4 regions of the Serratia ureilytica genome follow, and region 2 is predicted to be linked to each of the others. Evidence: predicted binding sites of a transcription regulator. Region 2 holds the regulator's gene; each other region holds the start of a gene.
The links. The regulator PurR, encoded in region 2, represses purine synthesis genes. The targets are predictions, from matches to a motif close to CANGCAAACGTTTGCNTG.
Positions count from the first base shown of each region.

Region 1: the regulator PurR is predicted to act here: its motif matches at 2,651-2,668, upstream of purM (phosphoribosylformylglycinamidine cyclo-ligase).
Region 3: the regulator PurR is predicted to act here: its motif matches at 1,764-1,781, upstream of purT (formate-dependent phosphoribosylglycinamide formyltransferase).
Region 4: the regulator PurR is predicted to act here: its motif matches at 2,276-2,293, upstream of J0X03_RS15140 (amino acid aminotransferase).

Region 1 covers NZ_CP071320.1:1,263,400-1,267,592, forward strand. The annotation lists gene J0X03_RS05795 (hypothetical protein) at 1-175, opposite strand, end outside; gene purN (phosphoribosylglycinamide formyltransferase) at 890-1,528, opposite strand; gene purM (phosphoribosylformylglycinamidine cyclo-ligase) at 1,528-2,565, opposite strand; gene upp (uracil phosphoribosyltransferase) at 2,821-3,447, shown strand; gene uraA (uracil permease) at 3,524-4,193, shown strand, end outside.
Region 2 covers NZ_CP071320.1:2,769,956-2,774,148, forward strand. The annotation lists gene J0X03_RS12865 (C40 family peptidase) at 1-205, shown strand, start outside; gene sodB (superoxide dismutase [Fe]) at 406-984, shown strand; gene cydH (cytochrome bd-I oxidase subunit CydH) at 1,049-1,138, opposite strand; gene purR (HTH-type transcriptional repressor PurR) at 1,460-2,485, shown strand; gene punR (DNA-binding transcriptional activator PunR) at 2,473-3,429, opposite strand; gene punC (purine nucleoside transporter PunC) at 3,553-4,193, shown strand, end outside.
Region 3 covers NZ_CP071320.1:2,120,651-2,124,843, forward strand. The annotation lists gene J0X03_RS09835 (glycosyltransferase) at 1-185, shown strand, start outside; gene J0X03_RS09840 (YoaH family protein) at 256-495, shown strand; gene purT (formate-dependent phosphoribosylglycinamide formyltransferase) at 530-1,708, opposite strand; gene cspE (transcription antiterminator/RNA stability regulator CspE) at 1,955-2,164, shown strand; gene dbpA (ATP-dependent RNA helicase DbpA) at 2,312-3,694, shown strand; gene J0X03_RS09860 (YebG family protein) at 3,783-4,106, shown strand; gene yqfB (N(4)-acetylcytidine aminohydrolase) at 4,146-4,193, shown strand, end outside.
Region 4 covers NZ_CP071320.1:3,215,007-3,219,199, forward strand. The annotation lists gene asnS (asparagine--tRNA ligase) at 1-687, shown strand, start outside; gene ompC (porin OmpC) at 989-2,113, shown strand; gene J0X03_RS15140 (amino acid aminotransferase) at 2,359-3,549, shown strand; gene J0X03_RS15145 (MBL fold metallo-hydrolase) at 3,624-4,193, opposite strand, start outside.

The DNA.
Region 1 (4,193 bases), 1.5 Mb from region 2:
CCGCTGTAGAGGCGGTGCTGACGCTGCTGCCGGTTGAGGCGCAATCGCTGGCAAAGTGCAGCGTTTCAGGCAGTTCTTCGACTAATAAATCAATGCCGTCAGAGGGCATGGAAGGCGAGTCGAGAACAATATCGAAACGGTGGGATTGACGAGTCAGAGAGGTATGATTAAGCATAAATATCCTTATTAATCAGTTTATTGATGAGTTAGCTATAACATGATTCGAGCTGCTGCATATCGTTGAAATATATTCAAACGAATTCATCTCAATGGGATATTCCCCATTAAATATTTATCTGAAAAATAAAAATCAATTTTAATATCGCGCTAATTATATAAAAATAAGCAGCGGCGATACTGAATTCTTTCATATTGAATTATTTGCATTTGAAGGCGTCATATATGACTGGCGCTTGCGCATATGAAAGGAATCCTATGTACGTAATGTTAAGTTATCGTGTTAGACACACTCTTACATACTTGTAATAGAACGGCAACACATCATTACAATTGACAGGGGTGTTTTCTGTTATTGCAACGAAGCTCACAATAATCATGGGGTTGACGTTAATTTATTTAATTTAAAACTATGTATAAGGGATAAATATATTCTTTTTTGAAAAATTTCACCCAATATTGTTTAGGGTAGAAAGTATTATAATGGTTTTATTTTTTGACAAGGATTATTGCGCGCGGAACCACAGTTGGCTTGGCGTCCGTGATGCGTTCCGTTCCGGGCGGGGCATTGATGCGACATACTGGGACGCGCTCACGACGGGGTTGGCCCTAAAGCGGGCAGTTTGGCCACGGCGCAGCGAGCCTTTTGGAACCATCGCGGCGGGCAGCGAAAAAAAACGGCGCCGCGTGGGCGCCGTTTAGGCTGCGCGCATCAGTCGGCGGCGTGGCCCTGCGCCGGCAGGCGTTCGCCGTCCAGCCAGGCGGCGCCGTCGCGCATCGCCAGGCGGCCGTCGACGAACCAGCTCACCACCAGTGGATAGATCGTGTGTTCCTGGGTTTGCACCCGTTCAACCACGTCATCCTCCTCGTCGTCAGCGAAAATCGGCACCTTGGCTTGTAAAATCACCGGGCCGCCGTCGAGCTGTTCGGTCACGAAGTGCACCGAGGTGCCGTGTTCGCTGTCGCCGTTGTCGATGGCCTGACGGTGAGTATGCAGACCCGGGTATTTCGGCAGCAGGGAAGGGTGAATGTTCAGCATGCGGCCGGCATAGCGCTGCACGAACTGCGGGCTGAGGATGCGCATGTAGCCGGCCAGCACCACCAGATCGGGCTGGTACTGGTCGATGGCGTCCGCCAATGCGGCGTCGAACGCCGTGCGATCGGCGTAGGCCTTGGCATCCAGCGCCTGGGCGGCGATGCCCGCCGCTTCGGCGCGTTGCAGGCCATAAGCCTGCGCCTTGTTGCTGAACACCGCCACGATTTCGGCGGCGATGCGGCCCTGCTGGCAGGCGTCAATCAGCGCCTGGAGATTGCTCCCCTGGCCGGAGACCAACACCACGATCTTTTTCATCAGTTGATGACCACTTGTTGTTCGTCGGAAGAGGCGGTCAGTTTACCGATTTTCCACGCTTTTTCACCTGCCGCGGTCAGCAGCGCGATGGCCGCTTCCACTTCGGCTTCCGGCAGGGCGATGACCATGCCTACGCCGCAGTTGAAGGTGCGGTACATTTCATGACGGCTGACGTTACCGGCCTGCTGCAGCCAGGTGAACACCGCCGGCCACTGCCAGCTGGCTTCGTCGATCACCGCCTGCATGCCTTCCGGCAGCACGCGTGGAATGTTTTCCCAGAAGCCGCCGCCGGTGAGGTGAGCGATGGCGTGTACGTCAGCCTTCTCGATCAGCTCCAGCACGGACTTCACGTAAATCTTGGTCGGCGCCAGCAGGTGGTCGGCCAGCGGTTTACCTTCCAACTGAGTGGCGGTCGGATCGGTGTTGCTCACTTCCAGGATTTTGCGCACCAGCGAGTAGCCGTTGGAGTGCGGGCCGGAAGCGCCCAGGGCGATCAGCGCATCGCCGGACTGCACTTTGCTGCCGTCGATGATCTCGGATTTTTCGACCACGCCGACGCAGAAACCGGCCACGTCGTAGTCTTCGCCGTGGTACATGCCCGGCATTTCAGCGGTTTCGCCGCCCACCAGCGCACAGCCGGACTGTTTGCAGCCCTCGGCGATGCCGGTGATCACGCTGGCCGCGGTGTCCACATCCAGCTTGCCGGTCGCGTAGTAGTCGAGGAAGAACAGCGGCTCGGCGCCCTGAACCACCAGATCGTTGACGCACATCGCCACCAGATCGATGCCGATGGTGTCGTGGCGTTTCAGATCCATCGCCAGACGCAGCTTGGTGCCCACGCCGTCGGTACCGGAAACCAGCACCGGCTCGCGGTATTTCTGCGGCAACGCACACAGGGCGCCAAACCCGCCCAGACCGCCCATCACTTCCGGGCGACGGGTCTGTTTAACTACACCTTTGATGCGATCTACCAATGCGTTGCCTGCATCGATATCGACACCTGCGTCTTTATAGCTGAGAGAGGTTTTGTCGGTCACTGCGCGATTCCCCACGACGATTTGCGGTTTGAAAACTGTGCTTCCGATGTTGATTCCGGAATAAGGCGCGGCAATTCTAACAGCGCAGGCAAACGTTTGCGAGCGGCTTGTGAACCGGCTCCGCTTTTTCGTCATCTATACTGATATTCAAACTTTTGTTGATCCCGATCGGGCTATTGTGGGTGGCGCGGCGAAAAAAAGGAGGTATAATCCCGCGATTTTTTTGGCCGCAACCACCTTAATAGGAGAAAAATGATGAAGATCGTTGAGGTGAAACACCCGCTGGTAAAACACAAGCTTGGCCTGATGCGCGAAAATGACATCAGCACCAAACGCTTCCGTGAGCTGGCCTCAGAAGTGGGTAGTTTACTGACCTATGAAGCGACCGCCGATCTGGAGACGGAAAAAGTCACCATCGAAGGCTGGTGCGGGCCAGTTGAAGTGGATCAGATCAAAGGGAAAAAGATTACCGTAGTGCCAATCCTGCGCGCAGGCCTGGGCATGATGGAAGGGGTGCTGGAGCACGTGCCGAGCGCGCGCATCAGTGTAGTGGGCGTATACCGCGACGAAGAAACCCTGGAGCCGGTGCCGTACTTCCAGAAGCTGGTTTCCAACATCGAAGAGCGCATGGCGCTGGTCGTCGACCCGATGCTGGCCACCGGCGGTTCGATGATCGCCACTATCGATCTGCTGAAGAAAGCCGGCTGCCACAGCATCAAGGTGCTGGTTCTGGTCGCGGCGCCGGAAGGCATCGCCGCGCTGGAGAAAGCGCATCCGGACGTTGAGCTGTACACCGCCTCCATCGATCAGTGTCTGAACGACAAGGGCTACATCGTGCCTGGCCTGGGCGATGCGGGCGACAAGATATTTGGTACTAAGTAAACATTTGAGCCGACTTAACGAGTCGGCTTTTTTTTGACTAAAACCTATAAAACCAATAAACCGAGGAAAAGCACACATGACCCGTCGCGCCATCGGCGTCAGCGAGCGCCCGCCGCTGCTCCAGACCATTCCGCTCAGCTTCCAGCACCTGTTCGCCATGTTTGGCGCCACCGTGCTGGTGCCTATCCTGTTCAAGATCAACCCGGCGACCGTGCTGTTGTTCAACGGCATCGGCACGCTGCTGTATCTGTTCATCTGTAAAGGCAAGATCCCGGCCTACCTCGGTTCCAGCTTCGCGTTTATCTCGCCGGTGCTGCTGCTGTTGCCGCTCGGTTACGAAGTGGCGTTGGGCGGTTTCATCATGTGCGGCGTGCTGTTCTGCCTGGTGGCGCTGATCGTGAAAAAGGCCGGCACCGGCTGGCTGGACGTGATGTTCCCGCCGGCGGCGATGGGGGCGATCGTCGCCGTCATCGGCCTGGAGTTGGCGGGCGTGGCGGCCAATATGGCGGGGCTGCTGCCGGCGGAAGGCGCCAGCGCCGACTCGACCACCATCACCATTTCGCTGGTGACGCTGGCGGTCACGGTGCTCGGTTCAGTACTGTTCCGCGGCTTCCTGGCGATTATCCCGATCCTGATCGGCGTACTGGTGGGCTATGCACTGTCGTTCTTCATGGGCGTGGTGGATTTGACCCCGATCCGCGAGGCGCACTGGTTCGCGCTGCCGACCTTCTACACCCCGCGCTTTG
Region 2 (4,193 bases):
CGAACTGGAAAGCGGCGATCTGGTGTTCTTCCGCATTAACAACCGCGGCGTGGCGGATCATGTCGGCGTCTACCTCGGCAACGGCAAATTCATCCAGTCGCCGCGCACCGGCGAAGAGATCCGCATCAGCCAGCTCGATAACGACTATTGGCAGAACCACTACATCGGCGCTCGCCGCGTAGTAACGCCGAAAACCATCCGTTAATTCCCTGCTCTTCGCGGTTGCGGCCTCGGCCGCAACCGCCTGCTCAAGCTATCGCCCATCGCACTCCCCCACGCGCATTTCTCGCTTTTCCTCCTGTTTTTTATGATGAAAATTGTTAAGATTGAATGACCACAATAAAAAACGGCCCATCCGGCGTTCGCCCCGGCGAGAAGCTGAATGGCGCTGTAAAGGAGGAAGCAATGTCGTTTGAATTACCTGCATTACCGTATGAGAAAAACGCGCTCGAGCCGCACATCTCCGCCGAGACTCTGGAATACCACTACGGCAAACACCACAACACCTACGTGGTTAACCTGAACAACCTGGTGAAAGGCAGCGAGTTCGAAGGCAAATCGCTCGAAGAGATCATCAAGACCTCTAACGGCGGCGTGTTCAACAACGCCGCGCAGGTGTGGAACCACACCTTCTACTGGCACTGCCTGTCGCCACAGGGCGGCGGTGAACCGCAGGGCGAACTGGCGGCGGCGATCGTCAAATCCTTCGGCTCTTTCGCTGCGTTCAAAGAGCAGTTCACCGATGCCGCCGTGAAAAACTTCGGTGCCGGCTGGACCTGGCTGGTAAAAAAACCGGACGGCGCGCTGGCGATCGTCAACACTTCCAACGCGGCAACCCCGCTGACCGGCGAAGACAAACCGCTGCTGACCGTTGACGTGTGGGAACACGCGTATTACATCGATTACCGCAATGCGCGTCCAAAATACCTGGAAAACTTCTGGGCGTTGGTCAACTGGACCTTCGCGGCGGAAAACCTGGCGTAAGCGCAGGGCTTGCCTAAGTGATGAGGCGCAGCTTGGCTGCGCCTTTTTTAAAACTGGCGGGAAATCAGTTCAACGCGGCGACAAAGCTGAAAGCGATGATCATCGCCAATGCGCAAACGGTGGTGAACAGCGACATCTTCAGATCGGTATCCATGACAACTCCTTTAAAATGGGCTTTCCTAAGGATAAAAGGCGCACAATTAGTACGTCAAATCATTTTCCCACAGTTCGCCGATAAAATCTTGTTATCATTTCCCGGTTTATAATCTCGATTACCTCTTCCACTTTTGTTCAATATGCGACAAAATTCGCAGTTCACAACTGCGTACCGGCATTCATGCCCCTCCTGATTAGCGCTGACGACTTCAACACTAAAAACTCAGTTTTCGCTTCTCTGGAGAAGGATCTACGTAGGCAAACGATTAACATCACACTTACATGCTGTAAACATGTGAGTTCAGGAGTCATTCCTTACATGGCAACGATTAAAGATGTGGCCAAACGCGCGGGCGTTTCCACCACCACCGTTTCGCACGTCATCAATAAGACTCGTTTCGTCGCCGAAGAGACCAAAGCGGCCGTGTGGGCCGCCATCAAAGAGCTGCACTACTCGCCGAGCGCCGTGGCGCGCAGCCTGAAAGTCAATCACACCAAGTCTATCGGTCTGCTGGCCACCTCGAGCGAAGCGCCCTACTTTGCCGAAGTGATCGAGGCGGTGGAAAACAGCTGCTACAGCAAAGGCTATACCCTGATCCTGTGCAACTCGCACAACAATCTGGACAAACAGCGCGCCTACCTGGCGATGCTGGCGCAAAAGCGCGTCGACGGCCTGCTGGTCATGTGTTCCGAATACCCGGATCAGCTGCTGGGCATGCTGGAAGACTACCGCAACATCCCGATGGTGGTAATGGACTGGGGCGCCGCGCGCGGCGACTTCACCGACACCATCATCGATAACGCGTTCGAAGGCGGCTATCTGGCCGGCCGTTACCTGATCGAGCGCGGCCACCGCGATATCGGCGCTATCCCGGGCCAGCTGTCGCGCAACACCGGCGGCGGCCGTCATCAGGGCTTTATGAAGGCGCTGCAGGAAGCGCATATCGATATTCGCGAAGAGTGGATAGTCCAGGGTGACTTCGAGCCGGAGTCCGGTTACAAGGCGATGCATCAAATTCTGTCGCAGAAACAGCGACCGACCGCGGTATTCTGCGGCGGCGACATCATGGCGATGGGCGCCATCTGCGCCGCCGACGAACTGGGGCTGCGGGTGCCGCAGGATATTTCCGTGATCGGCTACGACAACGTGCGCAACGCCCGCTACTTCACCCCGGCGCTGACCACCATTCATCAGCCGAAAGAACGTCTGGGCGAAATGGCCTTCACCATGCTGCTGGATCGCATCATCAGCAAGCGCGAAGAATCGCAGGTGATCGAAGTGCATCCGAAGCTGGTCGAACGCCGTTCGGTCGCCGACGGTCCGTTCATCGACTACCGCCGCTGATCCTCCTCCCTACCGGAAGCCGGCACGGCTTCCGGTGCCGCCTCACTCAGCCACTCCTGATTCAGCGTCTCGCCATCGCCCAAATACGCCAGCAGCCAGCTCATCGCCGGTGACGGTTTATCCTGTTGCCAGGTCAGGCAGCAGGGGCTGGCGGGAAACGGCTGCTGCAACTGCAACGCCTTCAGCTCACCGCGCTGCACCCGCGGCAGCGCCAGATGCGCCGGCATCATGCCGACGCACAATCCGGCGCACAAACAGTCGAGCGCCGAGGTCCAGTCCGGCACCACCAGCCGCCGCTGGTTATCCAGCGTCCAGGTGACGCGCTTGGGCAGATTGCGCGAGGTGTCTTCCAGACAAAGCGCAGGGTACGGCCTCAACCGATCGTCATTCAACGGCCCTGCCAGCTGCGCCAGCGGATGCTGTGGGCTGACTACGCACAGCCAGTTCATATCCCCCATGTCGCGGAAAGCGAAGCCGCCGCCGACCGGCACCGCGCGGGTGGCGCCGATCGCCATGTCCACCCTGCCGTCCACCAACGCATCCCACACGCCGTTAAACACCTCGGGTTGCAGCATCAACTCGACGTCGGGGAAATGACGGTAGAAATCCAGCACCAGCTGGCGGCTGCGCTGCGGTTTGACGATGATGTCCACCGCGATATTCAGCTGACCGCGCCAGCCGTTGGCCACCTGTTGACAGTGGCGGCGGGTGTCGAGCATTTTTTTGATAACAGCTCGCGCATCCTTGATAAACAGCGCGCCGGCCGGCGTCAGTTCCACATCTCGGTGACGCCGCTCAAACAGCGGCACCGCCAGCCATTGCTCCAGCTGCCGCACGGTATAACTTACCGCCGACGGCACCCGGTGCAGCTCCTGCGCCGCCGCGCTGAAACTGCCGGTGCGCGCCACCGCATCAACGACCTCGAGAGAATATTCAGACCACATCGCTTTGCCTTCAATTTTTTTAACAGCACTTTGCAAATATTACCGTTTCACAAGCAGAGATCCAGCCGGATACACTGGCCGGCGCTAAAAACCTGCGACACTAAAATATTAACGAGAAATACCATGCGAAATTCCTTTGGTTTTATGTTCTACCTCGCCGGCCTGAGCATGCTGGGTTATCTGGCGACCGATATGTACCTGCCCGCCTTCGGCGCCATGCGGGAGGAACTGCAAATTTCCGCCGGCGCGGTCAGCGCCAGCCTGAGCATCTTTTTGGCCGGCTTCGCCTTCGCGCAGCTGCTGTGGGGGCCGCTCTCCGACCGTCTGGGACGCAAACCGGTATTGTTGATTGGCCTAACGCTGTTCGCGCTCGGCTGCCTGGGCATGCTGTGGGTGGAAAATGCCGCGCAGCTCTGGATACTGCGCTTTATTCAGGCCGTAGGTGTCTGTTCCGCCGCCGCCATCTGGCAAGCGCTGGTGGTCGACCGCTATCGTGAAGGCCAGGCCAACCGCGTATTCGCCACCATCATGCCGCTGGTGGCGCTATCGCCGGCGCTGGCGCCGCTGCTGGGCGCCTGGCTGCTGAACCACGCCAGCTGGCGCGCGATCTTCGCCGTGCTGCTGGCCATCACCGCCTTGTTGCTGTTGCCGACGCTGCTGCTCAAAGAGAACGCCAGGCCAAAACCCGCCGTCGACGCGCCAAAAAGCAGCGTCAGTTTTTGGCAATTATTGAAATCCCCGGTATTCAGTGGCAATGTCGCCAT
Region 3 (4,193 bases), 650 kb from region 2:
ACAGTATTCGCCGTGAGCCGGATCCGGCCGCTCAGAATCAGATTACCGAAGAGTTTTACCAACGTGGCATCGACAGAGCGATGCTCGCCAATGCGCGCGGCGTGAAGCAGGGGTGGCATGTCATGCTGTGGCGGCACCGTTTAAAGCAGTGGCGCAACGATAACAGCTGTTCACAGCCGGCCTGAGGCACAAGACGTTGGGATCCGCCGCGTTAGCGCGTATACTCCTTCTCCCTTTTGCCGGAGAGAACGACACATGCATGCAGGTATGCCATTACTGAGCCACGCGGAGCAGCAGGAAGCGGCGGATCGCATCCATCAGCTGATGGAACAGGGCATGAGCAGCGGTGAGGCCATTGCTCGCGTTGCGCAGGAAATTCGTGAGAAGCATCAGGGCGCTCATGTCGCGGTGCTGTTCGATGACGAAGACGAACAGCAGGATGCCGCGCCGGAGGCGTCGCGGGATGACGATGTTGAAGAAGACGAAGACTATTGATGTTATCGGGGCCGCGCAAGCGGCCCCGTCAGTTTTAGTGGTTGACCGCCACGGCGGCGGCGGCCTGTTTCGCCAGCTCCACCGCGAGTTCCGTGGTGTCCGCCGTCGCCAGCGCTACGCCCAGGCGGCGCTGGCCGGCGATTTCCGGCTTGCCGAACAGACGCAGCTGGTTGTGCCCGCGCAGCGCGTTTTCCAATCCGCTGAAGCGCACATCGGTGCTGGTGAGCTGTGGCAGGATCACCGCCGATGCGGAAGGGCCGAACTGGCGGATAGCGCCGATCGGCAAACCGAGAAACGCGCGCACGTGCAGGGCGAACTCAGACAGATCCTGTGAAATCAACGTGACCATGCCGGTATCGTGCGGGCGTGGCGACACTTCGCTGAAGATCACGTCGTCGCCACAAACGAACAGCTCCACGCCGAACAGCCCGAAGCCCCCCAGGGCCTTCACCACTTTCTCGGCGATAGCCTGGGCCCGGCTCAGCGCCGTAGCCGACATGCGTTGCGGCTGCCAGGATTCGCGGTAATCCCCATCCTCCTGACGGTGCCCGATCGGCTCACAGAAATGCACGCCATCCACGGCGTTGATGGTCAGCAGCGTAATTTCAAAATCAAATCTTACCAGCCCTTCGACGATCACCCGGCCACCGCCGGCACGGCCGCCCTGTTGGGCGTAATCCCAGGCGCTTTGCAGCTGTTCGGGCGTGCGGATCAGGCTCTGGCCTTTGCCGGAAGAGCTCATCACCGGTTTGACGATGCACGGGTAGCCGATATGCTCAACCGCCTGGCGGAAGGCGATTTCACTGTCGGCAAAGCGGTAGCTGGAGGTGGGAAGACCGAGCTCTTCCGCCGCCAGACGACGGATGCCTTCACGGTTCATGGTCAGGCGTGTGGCTTCGGCACAGGGCACTACGCGGTGGCCCTGGCGTTCAAGCTCGACCAACATGGCGGTGGCGATCGCTTCGATTTCGGGAACGATATAGTCCGGCCGCTCGTGTTCGATGACGGCTTTCAACGCGTCACCGTCCAGCATATTGATGACGTGGCTGCGGTGCGCCACATGCATGGCCGGCGCATCGGCGTAGCGATCGACGGCGATCACCTCCAGACCGAGGCGCTGGCATTCAATGGCGACTTCTTTACCCAGCTCGCCTGAGCCGAGCAACATGACGCGGGTGGCGGAAGGGCGCAGGGCGGTTCCAATCGTTAACATAGTTTCGTACCTGGATCGGTGAAAGTAAGCGGATTGATGATCGGCGGGCAGTATATACGAAAACGATTGCGCGCGCAGCCGCCGCGCCGGTTTTGTTGCTAACTGGCTGTTTTTATAACAAACAGAAATATTTGCCCTGTATGAGCGATTGTGCGTTAATAACCGACGGCGAAAGAAGGCCTACTTATCGAGAGGTTTTCGCGTCTCGTGCCGTCAAGGCAGGTTTATCAAGTAAAGGAAACACAAATGAGCAAGATCACTGGTCACGTTAAATGGTTCAACGAAAGCAAAGGTTTCGGCTTTATCACCCCTGCCGACGGCTCTAAAGACGTTTTCGTTCATTTCTCCGCTATCGTCAGCGATGGTTTCAAGACCCTGGCTGAAGGCCAGCAGGTTGAGTTCTCCATCCAGGACAGCCAACGTGGCCCAGCCGCAGCCAACGTCGTTGCGATTTAACGACTGCGTTGCCAAGAAACCCGCCGCCGGCGGGTTTTTTTATGCCCGCACCCCGTAACGCCGCCCATCTCTGTTATCATTTACCGCTGATTCGGCGCTTACCTGCGGGCGCGCCGCCATTCCATTCGTCATATAAGAGTTATCGCCGTGAGCACAGTTTCTTTTTCTTCCCTGCCGCTGCCAGCCGAACAGTTGGCCAACCTCAACGAACTGGGGTACGCCGAAATGACGCCGGTACAGGCCGCCGCATTGCCCGCCATCCTGCAAGGGCGGGACGTGCGCGCCAAGGCGAAAACCGGCAGCGGTAAAACGGCGGCCTTCGGCATTGGTCTGCTGAACAGTATCGTCGTCGGTCAGGTCGCCACGCAGGCGCTGGTGCTCTGTCCCACCCGCGAGCTGGCCGATCAGGTGAGCAAAGAGCTGCGTCGCCTGGCGCGTTTTACGCAAAACATCAAGATCCTGACGCTGTGCGGCGGCCAGCCGATGGGGCCGCAGCTCGATTCGCTGGTGCATGCGCCGCACATCGTGGTGGGGACGCCGGGCCGTATCCAGGAACACCTGCGCAAGAAAACGCTGCAGCTGGACGAGCTGAAGGTGCTGGTGCTGGATGAGGCCGATCGCATGCTGGACATGGGGTTCGCCGACGACATCGACGATGTGATCAGCTATACGCCGCCGCAACGTCAGACGCTGCTGTTTTCCGCCACCTACCCGGCAGGCATCGAGCGCATCAGCGCGCGCGTTCAACGCCAGCCGCTGAGCGTCGAGGTGGACGATGGCGAAGCGCAGACCTCCATCGAACAACGCTTTTATGAGACCACGCGCGATCAGCGCCCAGCGCTGCTGGTGTCGGCCATTCGCTATCATCAACCCGCGTCCTGCGTGGTGTTCTGCAATACCAAGCGCGACTGTCAGACGGTGCTTGAGGCCCTGGAGGCCCGCGGCATCAGCGCGCTGGCGCTGCATGGCGATCTGGAACAGCGCGACCGCGACCAGGTGTTGGTGCGTTTCGCCAACCGCAGTTGCCGGGTATTGGTGGCGACCGACGTCGCCGCACGCGGGCTGGATATTAAAGAGCTGGAGCTGGTGGTCAACTACGAGCTGGCGTTCGATCCCGAAGTGCATGTGCACCGTATTGGCCGTACCGGCCGCGCCGGCATGAGCGGGTTGGCGATCAGCCTGTGCACGCCGCAGGAAATGGCGCGTGCGCACGCGATTGAAGACTATCTGCAGATGAGCGTCGACTGGTCGCCGGTGTCCGAGCTGAGCGGGGCGGCCAACGGCTCGCTGGAGGCGGAAATGGTGACGCTGTGCATCGACGGCGGCCGCAAGGCGAAGATCCGTCCCGGCGATATTCTCGGGGCGCTGACCGGTGATGCCGGGCTGACGGCGGCGGAAGTGGGCAAGATCGATATGTTCCCGGTGCATGCCTATGTCGCGATCCGCAAAGCCAGCGCGCGCAAGGCGCTGCAACAGTTGCAGCAGGGCAAAATCAAAGGCAAAAGCTGCAAGGTGCGGCTGCTGAAATAAGCCAAGGGCGGGCGGCGGTTTGCCTTCCCGCCACGATCTATTTATACTGTATATAATCACAGTAATTTGAGTATTTGAGGACGCACGCATGGCGGTTGAAGTTAAATATGTGGTGGTGAGAAACGGTGAGGAAAAAATGACTTTCGCGAGCAAGAAAGAAGCCGACGCCTACGACAAAATGCTGGATCTGGCGGACAACCTTGGGGAGTGGCTGCAGCAGGCGCCGCTGAACCTGGATGACGAACAGCGCGAAGGGCTGAGCTTCTTCCTGGCGGAAAACAAGGATGTGCTGGGTCTGATTCTGCGCGGCGCATCGTCGGCGGAAACCCTCAAGAAACCGGCGGAAAGCAAAGCGAAAAAAGCGGCCTCTACCCCAAAAGAGGGATCTGCGTCAGAAAAGCAGGCGGCATAATGACTTATGTTGCGGTGTTGTGATGAAAAAGGATCTAAAATGAGCCGTGAAATAACTTTCTTCAGCCGCTTTGAGCAAGACATTCTG
Region 4 (4,193 bases), 450 kb from region 2:
AACACCAGCCGCCACCTGGCGGAGTTCTGGATGATCGAACCGGAAGTGGCCTTCGCTACGCTGGACGACGTCGCCGGCCTCGCCGAAAGCATGCTGAAGTATGTGTTCCAGGCGGTGCTGGATGAACGTGCCGACGATCTGAAATTCTTCGCCGAGCGCGTGGATAAAGACGCTATCGCTCGTCTGGAGCGCTTCGTGTCTTCCGATTTCGCCCAGGTGGACTACACCGACGCCATTGAGATCCTTCTGGCCTCGGACCAAACCTTCGAAAACCCGGTTTCCTGGGGCATCGATCTCTCTTCCGAGCATGAACGTTACCTGGCGGAGAAACACTTCCAGGCGCCGGTGGTGGTGAAAAACTACCCGAAAGACATCAAAGCGTTCTACATGCGCATGAACGAAGACGGCAAGACCGTCGCGGCCATGGACGTGCTGGCGCCGGGCATCGGCGAAATCATCGGTGGCTCGCAGCGTGAAGAACGCCTCGACGTGCTCGATCAGCGTCTGGAAGAGATGGGGCTGAATAAAGAAGACTACTGGTGGTATCGCGATCTGCGCCGCTACGGCACCGTGCCGCATTCCGGTTTCGGCCTGGGCTTTGAACGTTTAATCGCCTATGTCACCGGCGTGCAAAACGTGCGCGATGTGATTCCATTCCCGCGCACGCCGCGTAACGCAAGCTTCTAATTTATACGATCACACGTTTTTTAAACGATTTCGTTACAAAACAAAGGCCAGCATCGCTGGCCTTTCGCATTTTTTAATATTGACGCACGTCACAAAGTTCCCGAAAAATTACATTTGGTTACACATGTTTTCCTTTTGCAACCTGATTGGGACATTGGTATCATTTTCGTCCTAGATTAACCCGCCTGTGAATGGAACACTGCGTTCAGACACAGGACGACACCAATCTATCAACAATAGTTCCCAAAGAATTATTGGCGGCAGTGGCAAAGGTGTCCGAATAACACCAATGAGGGTAATAATGATGAAGCGCAACATTCTTGCAGTGGTAATCCCGGCTCTGTTGGCTGCTGGTGCAGCAAACGCAGCTGAAATCTACAACAAAGACGGCAACAAGCTGGATCTGTACGGCAAAGTTGACGGTCTGCACTACTTCTCCAAAGACAAAGGTAATGACGGCGATCAGACCTATGTTCGTTTCGGCTTCAAAGGTGAAACCCAGATTACTGACCAACTGACCGGTTACGGCCAGTGGGAATACAACGTTCAGTCCAACCACGCCGAATCTCAGGGCACCGAAGGCACCAAAACCCGTCTGGGCTTCGCCGGTCTGAAATTCGCTGACTACGGCTCCTTCGACTACGGCCGTAACTACGGCGTACTGTACGACGTGGAAGGCTGGACCGATATGCTGCCAGAGTTCGGTGGCGATACTTACACCTACTCCGACAACTTCATGACCGGCCGTACCAATGGTGTTGCGACCTATCGTAACAACAACTTCTTCGGTCTGGTTGACGGTCTGAACTTCGCTCTGCAATACCAGGGCAAAAACCAGAACGACGGCCGTGACGTCAAAAAACAAAACGGCGACGGCTGGGGCATTTCCTCTACTTATGACATCGGCGAAGGCGTAAGCTTCGGCGCTGCATACGCTTCTTCCAACCGTACCGACGACCAGAAACTGCGTTCCAACGAGCGTGGCGACAAGGCTGACGCATGGACCGTGGGCGCGAAATATGACGCCAACAACGTCTACCTGGCGGCAATGTATGCAGAAACCCGTAACATGACTCCGTTCGGTGGCGGTAACTTCACCAACACTTGCGCAGCGACTGAAAACTGCGGCGGCTTCGCTAGCAAAACTCAGAACTTCGAAGTGACTGCTCAGTATCAGTTCGACTTCGGTCTGCGCCCAGAAGTGTCTTACCTGCAGTCTAAGGGTAAAAACCTGAACGTCCCAGGCGTGGGTTCTGACCAAGATCTGGTTAAATATGTTTCTGTTGGTACCACTTACTACTTCAACAAAAACATGTCCACCTATGTTGATTACAAAATCAACCTGCTGGATGACAACGACTTCACCAAAGCAACCGGCATCGCAACTGACGATATCGTAGGCGTTGGTCTGGTATACCAGTTCTAAGTTGTCTCGCTTATCGGCGGTTCACCGTCGACTAAGTTAAAAAAACAGGGCTTCGGCCCTGTTTTTGTTTGTATCAGCCGGTAACTTTTTATCCTGCCGATTCCCCCTTCCCCATCATTTTTTCTGTCGAATCCTTCACGTTCATAAGATCGCGGTGTTTTTATCGCAAACGGTTGGCAAAGCCGATAACTGGCGCTACCCTGATGCTTCTGTCTGCTTAACTCCGAGATTTGGAAGCACCTGACATGTTTGAAAAAATCACCGCCGCACCCGCCGACCCGATCCTGGGCCTGACCGACATTTTCCGCGCCGACGCCCGCCCGAATAAAATCAATTTAGGCATTGGCGTTTATAAAGACGAAACCGGTAAAACCCCGGTGCTGACCAGCGTAAAGAAAGCTGAACAGTATCTGTTGGAAAATGAGACCACCAAAAACTATCTCGGCATTGAGGGCATCCCGGCGTTCGCCAGCTGCACGCAAGAGCTGCTGTTCGGTAAAGAGAGCCCGATCGTCGCCGATCGCCGCGCGCGCACCGCACAGACGCCTGGCGGCACCGGCGGCCTGCGCGTGGCGGCAGACTTTATCGCCAACCAGACCAGCGCCAAACGCATCTGGATCAGCAACCCAAGCTGGCCGAACCACAAGAACGTCTTTAGCGCCGTGGGCCTGGAAGTGCTGGAATACGCCTACTATGACGCCGCCAACCACGCGTTGGATTTTGACGGCCTGCTGAACAGCCTGAAACAGGCGCAGGCCGGCGATGTCGTGCTGTTCCACGGCTGCTGCCATAACCCGACCGGTATCGATCCAACGCCGGAACAGTGGGCGCAGCTGGCTGAACTTTCCGTCGCCAACGGGTGGTTGCCGCTGTTCGACTTCGCTTATCAGGGCTTCGCCAACGGCCTGGAAGAAGATGCGCAGGGCCTGCGTATTTTCGCCGCCAAACATAAAGAACTGATCGTCGCCAGTTCCTATTCGAAAAACTTCGGTCTGTACAATGAGCGCGTCGGCGCTTGCACTATTGTAGCCGCCGATGCCGAAACCGCCGATCGCGCCTTCAGCCAGGTGAAAGCGGCCATTCGCGCCAACTACTCCAACCCGCCGTCACACGGCGCCGCCGTTGTCGCCACCATTCTGGGCAACGATGCGCTGCGCGCGATGTGGGAACAAGAGCTGACCGATATGCGCCAACGCATTCACCGCATGCGTCAGCTATTTGTGAACACCCTGCAGGAGAAAGGCGCGCAGCAGGACTTCAGCTTCATCATCCAGCAGAACGGCATGTTTTCGTTCAGCGGCCTGACCAAAGAGCAGGTGCTGCGTCTGCGTGAAGAGTTTGGCGTTTACGCTGTGAACTCGGGCCGGGTGAACGTGGCGGGCATGACGCCGGACAATATGGCGCCGCTGTGTGAAGCCATCGTCGCCGTGCTCTAAGCGCGTCGGCGAAAGCCACCAGTTTGAAGGGGCGCGCTATGCGCCCCTTAATTATTTCTGCCGGGAAATGATCGTTACCACACCGCCGGCTCTTCGCGCAGGAACGGGTTGGTCTGGCGCTCGTGACCGAAGGTCGACATTGGACCGTGGCCGGGAATAAAGCGCATGTCGTCGCCTAACGGCAACAGCTTGGTGCGAATAGAGGCGATCAGCGCCTGATGGTCACCGCGCGGGAAGTCGCTGCGCCCCACGCCGCCGTTAAACAGCACATCACCCACCAGCGCCAAACGCGCCTGCTCATTGATAAAGACGATGTGGCCCGGTGTGTGCCCAGGACAATGCAACACCTTGAGCTTCATCTCGCCCACCTGCATCTCATCGCCTTCCGACAACCAACGGGTCGGGGTCAGCGGCGCACACTCTTCCAGCCCGAACATCCGGCTCTGCGCCGGCAAACCATCCAGCCAAAAAGCGTCCTCTTTATCCGGGCCGTAAATCGGCACCTGATAATGTTCCGCCAGCTCCGCCGCCGCGCCGACGTGATCCAAATGGCCGTGCGTCAGCAAAATCTGCGTGATTGTCACACCCTGCTTCGCCACTTCCGCTTTGATTTTTTCCGCTTCGCCGCCGGGATCGACCAACGC